Regions from separate parts of the Methylotenera sp. G11 genome, predicted to be linked through region 2. Evidence: predicted binding sites of a transcription regulator. Region 2 holds the regulator's gene; each other region holds the start of a gene.

Region 1 (3,118 bases), 460 kb from region 2:
CCACCGTACGCGCCACCTTCAGAATGCGATGATAAGCGCGCGCAGACAGGTTAAGCTTCGAGATAGCCGCTTTCAGCAAAGTAAGCCCGGCATCATCAGGCTGGCAGAACCGGTCGATTTCCGGTGTGCCGAGCATGAAATTTGGCTTACCTTGCCGCCGCAGCTGGATTTCGCGCGCATGTTCCACCCTGGCGCGAATCACATCACTGCTTTCTGCAGCGCTGACATTGGTCAGCTCGTCCTCTTTCAAGGCAGATACTTCAATATGCAGGTCAATGCGGTCAAGCAAGGGGCCTGAAATCCTGGCTTTATAACGTGCCACCTGATCCGGCGTGCAACGGCACTTATTGTTGTAATGCCCCAGGTAGCCGCATGGACAGGGATTCATTGCCGCAATCAGCTGAAACCGCGCCGGAAAATCCGCCTGGCGGGCAGCGCGTGAAATCGTGATCTGGCCGCTCTCAAGCGGCTCGCGTAAAACCTCCAGCACTTTACGGTCAAACTCAGGCAGCTCATCCAGAAATAAAACCCCATGATGTGCCAGCGAGATTTCACCGGGGCGCGGTATCCCGCCACCGCCTACCAGCGCAACGCCAGATGCAGTATGATGCGGCGCCCGGAATGGCCTGCGTTTCCAGTTTTCCGGCTTGTAATTGGCATTCAGCGATTGCAGCGCGGCCGATTCCAGAGCCTCCGCTTCAGTCATGCCGGGCAAAATACCGGCAAATCGATGGGCGAGCATGCTCTTGCCGGCGCCGGGCGGCCCGCTCATGATGACACTGTGGCCACCGGCGGCGGCGATTTCCAGCGCCCGCTTGGGCCCTGCCTGCCCCTTGACTTCATCAAAATCGGCATAAGGGATTTTCGCACAGTTACTGGCGGCGGCCAGTTGCACTAATGCAGTGCGCCCGCACAAATGTGAACAAACCTCCAGCAATGACTGCGCAGGAAAAACCACTGCGTCATTCACCAAGGCGGCTTCTGCCGCACTATCTGCCGGCAGCACAAAAGCACGGCCACTCCTGCAGGATTTATAAGTCATGGCCAAGGCGCCGCGAATCGGGCGTAACTCGCCTGTGAGCGCCAGCTCACCGGCAAATTCGTATCTTGATAAAGCATCTGATGGGATTTGGCCACTGGCTGCCAGAATGCCTAAGGCGATGGGTAAATCATAGCGCCCGCTTTCTTTCGGCAGGTCCGCCGGGGCAAGGTTAACCGTGATGCGCCGCGCCGGAAATTCAAACTTGGCGGTCTGCAGCGCAGCGCGCACCCGGTCTTTGCTTTCCTTAACCTCGGCTTCAGGCAGGCCAACGATCGTAAAGCTGGGAAGGCCATTGGCCAGATGCACTTCAACCACCACTTCCGGCGCATCCATGCCAGTTAATGCCCGGCTATAAAGAACCGCGAGGCTCATCTACATGGACTCATGATTCTTGCTGCGCCCCTGACCCGGCAGCCTCCAGCTCTGCCAGCCTGGCCTCCAGCAGCGCAAGTTTCTGCCGCGTATTCCGCAGCACCTCTGCCTGCACTTCAAACTCCTCGCGGGTCACAAGCTCCATTTTGGTGAACACGCCCCTTAATAGTGCATTTAAGTTTTTTTCGACATCACCCAAAGGGGAAGAACTTACTACATCCTTGATTTTATTAGATATTTCATTTATCTTCTGGGAGTCAAGCATATTAAATTCCTTAATGATTTGAGCCAGTTTATCAGATTATTAAAAAAATTTACATTCGAAATAGAATAATATATTTATCTATCTTACTGATTATTAACAAAAAAATTGTTGGCATACGCCTTGCTTAACATCCTGTGTGTGTTTTTATTAATCACCTTATTTTTATTCAGGAGTCAGCAATATGCGTAAATCATTATTATCACTTGCCGTATTAAGCGCACTTTCAGTGCCTGGCATCACCATGGCCGAAGAAGCTGCCCCGGCAGCCGCACCAGCTTCACCACATACAGTTGCTTACAATGTGGGCCTGTACAGCCAATACATTTTCCGTGGTTTGACACAAACCCGTGAAGACCCAGCATTGCAAGGCGGTGTGGATTACACACATGCCAGCGGTTTTTATGCCGGTGCATGGGGCTCAAACATCAGCTGGTTAAGCGATGGCGACTATTACAAAAGCTCAAGCCTGGAATTGGACGTATATGGCGGTTATGCCAATACCATCGGTGATACCGGCATTAGCTACAACGTCGGTTTGCTGCAATACATTTACCCAGGCAGGAAAAACCCAGGCGTGAAGAAAGCTGAAACAACCGAGGTTTACGGCAGCCTGACTTACGGCTGGCTAAGCGGTAAAGTTTCAGCAGTGGTTTCGGATGGCGCTTTTGGTTACGATAATGCCGACGGCACTACCTACTCAGAACTTAACCTGAATGTTCCATTCGGCACAGGTTATACTGCGATTGCACATTATGGCTACCAGGACTTTACAGGTAAAACTGGTTCAGTCAGCAACAGCAGGTACGATTATGCAGACTGGAAAATCGGCTTGACCAAGGCGTTTGCCAACGGCGTGAACGTAGGTGGTTATTACACTGACACGGATGCCAAGAAATCAGTGTTCACCGACGCCTCAGGCCAGCACCTGGGCAAAGACCAATTCACGGTATTTGTACAAAAGACATTCTAATAGCTTCATTTGTATAGCAAGAGCCAGCGGCAGCTGGATGACTGAATGAGCTGCCGCTTTCCTACAGAACCAGGAGGTACGTATGAAATTTGTATCCGCAATTATCAAGCCATTTAAATTGGACGAGGTCAGAGAAGCCTTGTCTATTATTGGCGTACAAGGCATCACCGTAACCGAAGTAAAAGGTTTCGGCCGCCAGAAAGGTCACACCGAGCTGTATCGCGGTGCTGAGTATGTTGTAGACTTTTTACCTAAAGTCAAAATCGAGATCGCCATTCATGACGACTTGCTGGACCAGGTAATCGAAGCGATTGAAAAATCAGCCGCTACCGGCAAAATCGGTGACGGCAAGATCTTCGTATTCAATCTTGAACAAGTTTATCGCATCCGCACCGGTGAAACCGGCGTTGAAGCTTTATAAGGAGATAAACATGAAAAAAATACTCTCGATGTTTGCCTTGGTCATGAT
Region 2 (3,118 bases):
CCGCCGTTCAGCCCTGCGATCCAATTGAGTTTGAGCTTGCGGCGGGTTTGTTTGAATAGCTCAGCGACGTTTATTTGAGCCATAAATGATGATTAAAACAAGACGTTAATTATTCAACATTCTGATGCTTAACGGCACCATTCGCTTTGTGGTGATCTGAATTCTTCTCTTTATGCCTCAACACCTGGCGGTCAAGTTTGTCAGTCAGCATATCAATTGCGCTGTACATATTCTCATCCTGACATTCCGCGTGTAAATCATTACCAGGAACATGCAGTGTAGCTTCTACCTTTTGGGCGAGCTTTTCAACACTCATGGTCACTTTGACATCGATCACATGATCAAAGTGATTACTAACTTTAGCCAGTTTGCTTGTAAGATAATCGCGCAATGCTGGGGTTATTTCTAAATGGTGACCAGTTAATTGTAAATTCATGACTTGCTCCTTTTGAAAATATTCTCAGGGCCTGAGCCGATCTGCTGAACCCGGAACCCATCGAACAATTTCAGTTTACTACGTTCATTTGCTTCTGTGGGATTGAAACAAAGAATTTTTTTATTTACGCTTTGAAGCGGTAAATTTATAGCGATTTTCTTAAACTGGCAGGCGCGATATTCAGTGATTCACGGTATTTCGCAATGGTACGGCGCGCCACCACGATACCCTGCTTTGCGAGCAAATCAGTGATCTGGTTATCGGAGTAAGGCTTTTTAGGATTTTCCTGTTCGACCAGTTTCCTGATCAGCGCACGAATCGCCGTGGCTGAACAGGTGCCGCCGCTGTCGGTCGCGACCGAGCTGCCGAAAAAATATTTAAGCTCGAAGATGCCGCGTGGCGTGAGCATGTATTTATTCGTCGTTACGCGGGAAATCGTCGACTCATGCAAACCCAGCTCATCCGCGATTTCGCGCAGCACCAGGGGCTTCATCGCCACCTCGCCATACTCCAGGAAATTACGCTGGCGGTCGACAATGGCCTGCGAAACACGCAGGATGGTTGAAAAGCGCTGCTGGATATTTTTGATCATCCATTTTGCTTCCTGCATCTGGCTTTGCAGGTACTGGCTGGAGCTATCGCGGTTACGTTTCAATATGCCGGCATAGAGCTGGTTGATCCTGAGCTTGGGAATCACGCTCTCATTCAGGCTCGCAATCCAGATGCCTTTGACTTTTTTCACGACCACTTCATGCTGGATATAATGCTCGGAACCGATGTGGCTGAAATCGGCTCCAGGCCTCGGATTCAGGCTGGTGATGACCAGCTGCACCTGCTTCAGCGTCTGTTCGTCACAGCCCAGCTCTTTACGCAGTTTGGCAAAATCGCGCGCGCCCAATGCCGGCAGGTGCTTTTCTGCCACCAGGCGCGCCAACGCCAGGTGCGGCGTATTTTCAGGCAAGGCATCAAGCTGCAGCAGCAGGCATTCGCTTAAATTGCGTGCACCGACACCCGCCGGATCAAGGTGCTGGATATGGCGCAGCGCCGTTTGCAGTTCCAGCGCGTCGATCTCCAGCTCCAGCGGCATTTCTTCTACGATCTCTTCCAAGGATTGTTCCAGGTAGCCATCATCATTGATGCTATCCACCAGCAGCAAGGTCAGCGTCTGGTCACGATCCGACAGCGGCATCAGCTTCAGCTGCGATAACAGGTGTTCGCGCAGGCTGATCTGCAATGTATCCTGCTGCTTGAAATCGCTGTCGTCATCCGCCGGCATATTATTCTCATCCCAGCGGCTACCATTGGAAAACACGTCAAATTCTTCATCGAATTCAGCAGAAAATGTATCGGAGAAATCTGCAGCACCCGGCTCGAAGTCGGAGGCTTCATCAAACTGCCCCGCTTCCGTAGTGCCGGACTCGCTGACGCCGGGCTGGAAGTCCTGGCCATTGAAACCGGCATCAAAATCACCTGCATCCGCATTGCCGGCAGCATCCTGCGCTGAAGCTGTCTGGCTGTCTGCGCCATTATTCAATGGCGAATCTTCCGCAGCCTGGTCTACAGGGTTGCCGTACTCGTCTTCGCTATCGTCACCACGCTCCAGCAGCGGGTTGGTTTGCATCAGAACGTCGATTTCCTGATTCAGCTCCAGCGTCGAAAGCTGCAACAGGCGAATGGCCTGCTGCAGTTGTGGTGTAAGGGATAAATTCTGGGAGAATTTGAGTTGTAAACCTTGCTTCATAAACGAAAATCTTTACCCAGATAAACTTCCCTGACGCTTTCACTTGCCACAATCTCGCTCGGGATACCGGAAGCGAACACATGCCCCTGATTGACGATATAAGCGCGATCGCAGATACCCAGGGTCTCACGCACGTTGTGGTCGGTGATTAATACGCCGATATTGCGTGAGCTCAAAAAACGGACAATCTGCTGAATATCAATCACCGCAATCGGGTCAATACCGGCAAACGGCTCATCCAGCAACACAAAGCTGGGGTCGGAAGCCAGGCAGCGTGCAATCTCCACACGGCGCCGTTCACCGCCGGACAGGCTGATCGCGATACTGTCACGGATATGCGTGATATGCAGCTCTTCCAGAAGTGATTCGAGCCTCTCCTGCATTGCTTCTTCAGAAATTTCCTGTAACTGCAGAATCGCCATGATGTTTTCAGACACGGTCAGCTTGCGGAAAATAGAGGCTTCCTGCGGCAGGTAGGACAAGCCCATTCTTGCACGCATATGAATAGGCATGCGGCTTAAATCCACGCCGTCCAGCAAAATCCTGCCTTCATCCAGGGGCACCAGCCCTACCATCATATAAAAGCTGGTGGTTTTGCCGGCACCGTTAGGCCCCAGCAGCCCGATCACTTCTCCGCTTTTTATCGTCAAAGAAATATCCTGCACCACGGTACGTGCCTTATAAGACTTGCGCAGATTCTCTACAACGAGTTCACTCATCACATGCTCTCTTTTATTTAAGCTGGGGGCTGACTTCTAAATTACGGCTCAAACGCATGTTTTTTACCGCCGGCGTCGCTGCACTGCCGTCTATCGAACTGACCTTGGCGCCAGGCTCCGCTGGTTTAGCAGGCGCAATGGTTTTTTTACCTTTAGGCTGGATAATGGCACGCACACGGCCGCCGGTACCGCCTGGCGTGCCAGCCTGTGAACCGCCGCCAA
Region 3 (3,118 bases), 480 kb from region 2:
GACACCCGTTTCAGCAGCTCCACGTCACCCGGGAAATGGTGATTCACCATATGCAGGAATTCGTGATTGATCTTATAGATGATTTCGAGATGGCGCGGCAACAGGCGGCCGAACAGGTCAACAGACCAGGTTTCGAGCGCTTCCGGCATCAGTGTATGGTTGGTGTAAGCGAATATCTTGCCGACCAGGCCCCAGGCAAAATCCCAAGGCAGGTGATGCTCATCCACCAACTGGTACATCATTTCCGCAACACCGATCGAGGGATGGGTATCGTTGAGCTGAATGGCGATTTTTTCCGGCAGGATTTTCCAGTCTTCCTGGCATTTGATTTCACGCGAGGTCAGGAAGCGGCGCAGGATATCCTGGATAGAAGCCGAAACAAAGAAATACTGCTGCTTCAGGCGCAGTTCCTTGCCCAGCTCACAGACGTCGTTCGGGTAAAGGATCTTGGAAATGCTTTCCGTCGCATTTCGCTCCTGAACAGCGCGCTCGTAATTACCATCGTTAAAATGGCGTAAATCAAATTCACGCGCGGCCTTAGCCGCCCATAGCCTTAAATTATTCACCGTCTCGGTGCCGTAGCCGGGCACCGGAACATCATATGCCATCGCGACGACATGCTCGGCATCCACCCAGCGCTGAGCCTGGCAGCCATCTTCCGGATACGTCACCACATGGCCATAGAACCTGATGTTGTAATGCGCCTCAGGGCGCTGGAACTCCCAGATATTGCCGTAACGCAGCCAGTTATCAGGATTCTCAACCTGCTGACCATTCTCGATACTTTGCCTGAACATGCCATATTCATAACGGATACCATAACCCGCTGCAGGAATATCCATGGTCGCCATTGAATCGAGAAAACACGCAGCAAGCCTGCCCAGGCCGCCGTTACCGAGCGCCGCATCATTCTCAATCTCCACGGTAGCTTCCAGGTCACGGCCTAAAGCGGCCAAACCTTCCTTCAACTCATCATTCAAGCCCAGATTTAGTGCAGTATTGCTCAGCATGCGCCCGATCAGGAACTCTAACGATAGGTAATAAACACGCTTGGGGTCATCCTTATAGTAGGACTCCGCCGTTTTGACCCAGCGTTCGACCACATGGTCACGCACGGTATAACTTGCAGCCTCGTACCAGTCGCGCGGCGTTGCGGCATCGCTGGTCTTGAATGTAGAGAATATCAGATGCTGCTGCAAACCCTGCTTGACCGGAGGCAGCTTGATATTGGCCGTGACTTTGTTTTTGGGGTTACGCTTGGGGGTCTTTGGGCTTTCGTTTGGCGTTTTCATATTGGCAGTCTTTGATGTTGAATATATTGAATATTCTAGCAAAAGTTAGGCCAGTTCCAGAAGCCTTTCTGCAACCAGGGCGACTTGCTTCCGCCGGATGTCCGCCCGGCCGCATTCAACGAGATAAAGCCACATCAAAAAAAGGGAATAAATCCCTTTTAAAATAATCGCTTGCCTGTATAATTGATTGGGTCCAATTCTCAAAAACAACAGCACCAAGGGAGCATGACCATGACGGATAATAGCAATACCAACACCACAACAACGAATGCAGCTGGCAACCCATCAAAAACCAGCACCATCTTAAAAGCACTGGAAGACCTGACGCTGTATATAAAAAAGGGGGCCATATCCAGCGACATGGTGCTATACGCACTGGACAGGGAGCTCACAGATGCCGGCTTCCGCAGCAATCTGGCTCGAGAATACACCACGCAAAACACACAATCCATCAACAGAGGCCATGGCGGCTTGTCAGCTGAAGATATCATGGCTCAGGCAGGCCACGATAGCACCAGCATCAAGGCCGTGACGCAAACACTGGAACCGCATCGGCAAAGATTACTGTCAGGAACGATCAGCAAGCTAAGTGTGGCAGCACCTGTGATCAACAGCATCACGCTTGTGCACGACTACACACAAGCGATAGAAAGAGTGCAGCCCTATGTAGATAAAAAACAGATGGGCGAAGAAGCTGCACGCGATTATGCGGCAGCCATCGTTGAAAGCAAGCTGGAACAAAACTTAACCATGGGCTTATCAGCTGACCTGGGCAACTTCCGGCTTGGTCAGTGGGTGAAAAACCACCCGGAAATTCCGGAGCGCGTTCTGCAAGAACTGGATTTGGGCGGCGTAAGGACGCTGCAGCAACAGATGTCCGGCGCAATACCGGAAGCATAAAAAAAGCCGCCCGGAATATCGGGCGGCTCTGCTTTGGGCGTAAATTCAACGGATCAATCTCCGGGCGTGGCTGCACTGCTAGTTTCAAAGGTAGAAAACAACAAATGCTACTGCATCACCTGTTGAATGGCAGGCAGTTTAAACCCAGGTTGGCCTTGGCTGTTTTACGAATAGTTGTCTTGGATTTTGTTTCAGCTTACGTTTTCATCGAAGACAATCCTCGAGTCGAAAATCACTTAAACACTTTGAGTAAAAACTTAAGCCCGCATTGAGATAGTTAATAAACAAGATGGGCCTTACCAACCTCTATCAATAAAAACCCTTGACAGAAAGCCAAACTTATATATATTTAAATGGGATTTTTTACCACTTTTAGATTAATCTCTGGGTTTAAGTTTAAATTAGCAATCAACATAATTAATGGAGGGAATAATGGCTGAAACTATCACAATTAATGGAGGAATCCTGCATCGAGAAAGACCTGAAATAATAAAAAAATTAATCACAGAGTTAGCCCCTCCGACAGGTAGCCCACTACCTGATATGTTAAACAAATCAACCGCTACAGAACAGCAATTAAACGCTGCTCTTGAAATCGTTACGCTGTTTAAAAAAGAAAATCCAGAAGCATTTGATAAAAATTCATCCAAGGCACTTAATATCTTTATCCAATCCTTAGAAAAAGTGCGCACGGATGGAATTTCTCTTAAGGAGGCAGAACAAGGTTATAACGTTAGTTCATATCGCAATAGAAGCATACCAGTTATAGAAAGCCTCACGCTTTCAACCCCCGATACCAGACTAGAATTAAAGCTGCCGCGAAATGAAGGCTTTGATAATAACAAACAGCATGACGTCATGAAGTTAGGCCCAAGTCGATAACTGCGAGAACCAATTCAAAAGCTTACGTTTATTCGCACAATCGT
Region 4 (3,118 bases), 1.5 Mb from region 2:
ATAGATCTCAGGATATTCTTCTTTGGATAAGGGATCGGCCAGACCGGCATCTTCCACCTGATAGAACTTGCCCTGATACGAGAACGGGCCGCCGTTCCAGACACCTTTCAATACATCCAGAAACTCGGTTGTGCGGCCATAGCGGTCATCATGCGATGCGGAATCACCCCACCATAACTGTGCCGGGCCACCACCACCGGTAATGATGTTATACAAGGCGCGGCCGCCGGTCGCACGCTGCAGGCTCGCGGTCATTCTCGCAGCCACGACCGGGTTCAGGAAGCCAGGCTGGAATGGGATCATGAAACGGAAAGTAGAGGTCTCACGTGCCAGCAATGAAGAAATCACCCACGGTTCATCCGTCATCGGGAACGATGGGATCAGCCCGCCCTGGAAACCTGAAATCTCTGCAGCATGTGCGATCTCGGCAATGTAATCTATGTAGTTCGCACCGTTGCTTCCTTTGCCCACGCTGCCGGACTCAGCCTTGGAATCGTCACCCGGGAACCAGTCGCCGCGATGCGGAGTACGGTTGCGGTGTGAACTGGGTTCCCCGTGAGTCGGGATACGCCAAAAAACATCAATAGTCATAAAATATTCCTTTAGTTAATTAAGCCGCACGGCGTTGGTCACGTGCGATTTGAGCGCGAACAGCAGGCAATACGTATTCCCCCAGGCGGCAGGCCTCTTCAAAATGGGGAACCGATGAAAGCAGAAAGCTCGTGATGCCGGCTGATGCGTAATCAACCAGCGCCTGCGTGACCTGCGCATAACTGCCTACCAGGGTAGCGCTGGCGCCGGTAATGTCTGCTGAAAGCCCTGCCCATAGATGCCTGCCTGCAAGCTGGGCATGGCTGCCGTTTTTGTTAGCTGACTGCTCACGGAACCTATGTGCGTCAGAAATGGCCTCCTGCTCCGTTTCACGCGCAACGATATCGATACGCAGGCCAAAACCGAGCTTGCGTCCATGCTGCCTGGCAAGCGTAGTTAATCCATCGACCTGTTGCCTGATCTCATCCACACCTGCAGCGTCAAAAATATGTACATCAGCGCTTCTTGCAGAAAGTGCCAATGCTTCGCTGCTATTGCCGGATAGATATACCGGCGGTACTTTATGGTTAGCCAGCGCACCCTGGAAGCCGCCATTCAACACCTCGAAATATTTACCTTTGAAGGTGTAAGGAGCCTGCGTCAGCACGCCGCGGGCAACTGTCACGAACTCCTCGATACGCGGGATGATTTCATCATCTGCGGCAAAATCGCCCAATGAGCGGCGATGCTGCGCATTGCCGCCAGCGCTGATCTGCCATGCAAACCGGCCATCAGTGAAGCGCTGGTAACTTACGGTGTTCTTTGCGGCATATACCGAAGAGCCGCGCGAAGCGTCAAACTCGGTCAACAGCTTTAAATGCCTGCTGCCGCGCGCAACATAGCCGGCAACGATCCAAGGCTCATCGCCATTGATGTCTTCAGGGATACGGATTCCTTCAAAGCCGGCAAGCTCGGCAGCACGGGCTACCTGGTGCAGGTAATCAAAATAGTTAAAATTCAGACCGCGCGGGTCAGTCACCCCTTCCGAATAAGGGTGGCGGGCTGAACTGCGTTCACCGCGGCGTTCTTTTTTACTGTTCCCATAGCGGCCATCACCGCTGGTCGGTAATTGCCATAAAAATTCAGTCGTCATGCATTGGCTCCTTAAGTTAATCTGAATCCGTTAGCTACAAAAATATAGCGACAATGCACTTAAAATTGCAGGATGCATGCCAATATCAGGCATCAATCAAAATAACCATATCCATATGATTGATATAGGTATTTTTAAATACGAATGAACTGTGAATGAGAGATAGGGTGAATTTCTGCTGCAAAATCAACAAAGCCGGAAGCAGCACTGTTGATTTTGCAGAACATGGACAAAACACTGAAATGACAGCTATGCCGTTTTTTTGAAGATGTTCTTTATGAATGCCCTGAAACCCGGACATACCGCCAGCCAGACCGGAATCCAGAGCAGGAATATATCCTGCAGCACAAACCCTTTGCTGAGAAAGCCGCCCAGGGTTGCACCGGCAAAGCCGCCAGCCATGCCTACCATGGTGAACAATCCGGAAACATGCCCCATGTTCTTGCCGGAATGCGCCAGCCGCGAAATATTGACCAGATGGTTAAGCGCCTGCCCGATCGCCTGCAGCACAGCGCCAATCAACAGGCCGATAACGCTGCTGCTCAAGCCCAGGAACAGCAGGCCAGTGATCAAACTGCCATGGCTCAAGTTATAAGTGGTTTTCTCGCCCAGTTTCGCCACAAAATGGCCAAGCAGCAGCAGTACGGCAACAAAAGTCGCCCCTTCCACCACCATGAGCGTAATCCCCTGCTGTGCGCTCCAGTTGAACTGCCTGACGGCAATGATGATGATGAAGGTGCCAAAGAAACCGCGCACCATGCCGCCCAGGCCATCATAGATGCATACCTGGCGCACCATCGGGTCTGTCAGGTAGCGCAGCATGTCTTTTACGCCGCCGCTGACACTTCTGGCGTCATCCATGCTGCGTGTATGCGAGAGAATGGAAAAGCCGTAGAACGCCATCACCGCAAACAGGATGCTGGTGATCCAGTAGCTGCCATGCACCCCGAAATGGCTGGAAGCCAGATTGCCCAGCAGCGGCCCAACCAGGCCTATGCCCAGCATCAGCGTGCCCCGGTACCAGCCTCCGCGGCTGGTACCGACCTCCGGCAGGCGCTCCAGCCATGACGTGTTCATGGCAACCACGCGGAATGGGATACAGATGCCCGCAATGAATAAAAACAGCGCTGCCAGATACCAGGAACTGGAGTATCCGATCAATGGGTAGAGCGCCATCGCGCCCAGGCTGGAGATGCCATATACCCAGCGGGCGCTGAAACGGCTGATGTAAATACCTGCCGGCAGCGACATCAGCATCATGGACAGGCTTTCCGCACCGATCAGCAGCCCGATCTGCCAGGACTCCGCATTCAGGTGCAATGCCAGCAGCGTCACCAGTATCTTGTTCATACCGATGGTGATGCCGCTCATCAAGGCAAGGCCTACAAATGCAAATGTAAAATGGTTGGTCGCCAATAATCGTGGCTGTGTATT

What was found. Region 2 encodes sigma-54, which starts transcription at its own class of promoters, with help from an activator protein. Its sites were predicted from a motif close to TGGCACNNTTCCTGCT; they were not measured.
Region 1: the regulator sigma-54 is predicted to act here: its motif matches at 1,789-1,804, upstream of GQ51_RS09330 (TorF family putative porin).
Region 3: the regulator sigma-54 is predicted to act here: its motif matches at 1,330-1,345, upstream of GQ51_RS04955 (glycogen/starch/alpha-glucan phosphorylase).
Region 4: the regulator sigma-54 is predicted to act here: its motif matches at 1,751-1,766, upstream of GQ51_RS00580 (LLM class flavin-dependent oxidoreductase).

What each region holds. Positions count from the first base shown of each region.
Region 1 covers NZ_JUHH01000001.1:2,026,982-2,030,099, reverse strand. The annotation lists gene GQ51_RS09340 (YifB family Mg chelatase-like AAA ATPase) at 1-1,414, opposite strand, end outside; gene GQ51_RS09335 (accessory factor UbiK family protein) at 1,425-1,679, opposite strand; gene GQ51_RS09330 (TorF family putative porin) at 1,861-2,649, shown strand; gene glnK (P-II family nitrogen regulator) at 2,732-3,070, shown strand; gene GQ51_RS09320 (ammonium transporter) at 3,081-3,118, shown strand, end outside.
Region 2 covers NZ_JUHH01000001.1:1,566,101-1,569,218, forward strand. The annotation lists gene hprK (HPr(Ser) kinase/phosphatase) at 1-83, opposite strand, end outside; gene hpf (ribosome hibernation-promoting factor, HPF/YfiA family) at 110-436, opposite strand; gene GQ51_RS07215 (RNA polymerase factor sigma-54) at 582-2,177, opposite strand; gene lptB (LPS export ABC transporter ATP-binding protein) at 2,174-2,896, opposite strand; gene lptA (lipopolysaccharide transport periplasmic protein LptA) at 2,910-3,118, opposite strand, start outside.
Region 3 covers NZ_JUHH01000001.1:1,083,217-1,086,334, forward strand. The annotation lists gene GQ51_RS04955 (glycogen/starch/alpha-glucan phosphorylase) at 1-1,292, opposite strand, end outside; gene GQ51_RS04960 (hypothetical protein) at 1,524-2,192, shown strand; gene GQ51_RS04965 (hypothetical protein) at 2,625-3,074, shown strand.
Region 4 covers NZ_JUHH01000001.1:111,732-114,849, reverse strand. The annotation lists gene GQ51_RS00585 (LLM class flavin-dependent oxidoreductase) at 1-591, opposite strand, end outside; gene GQ51_RS00580 (LLM class flavin-dependent oxidoreductase) at 611-1,684, opposite strand; gene GQ51_RS00575 (MFS transporter) at 1,934-3,118, opposite strand, start outside.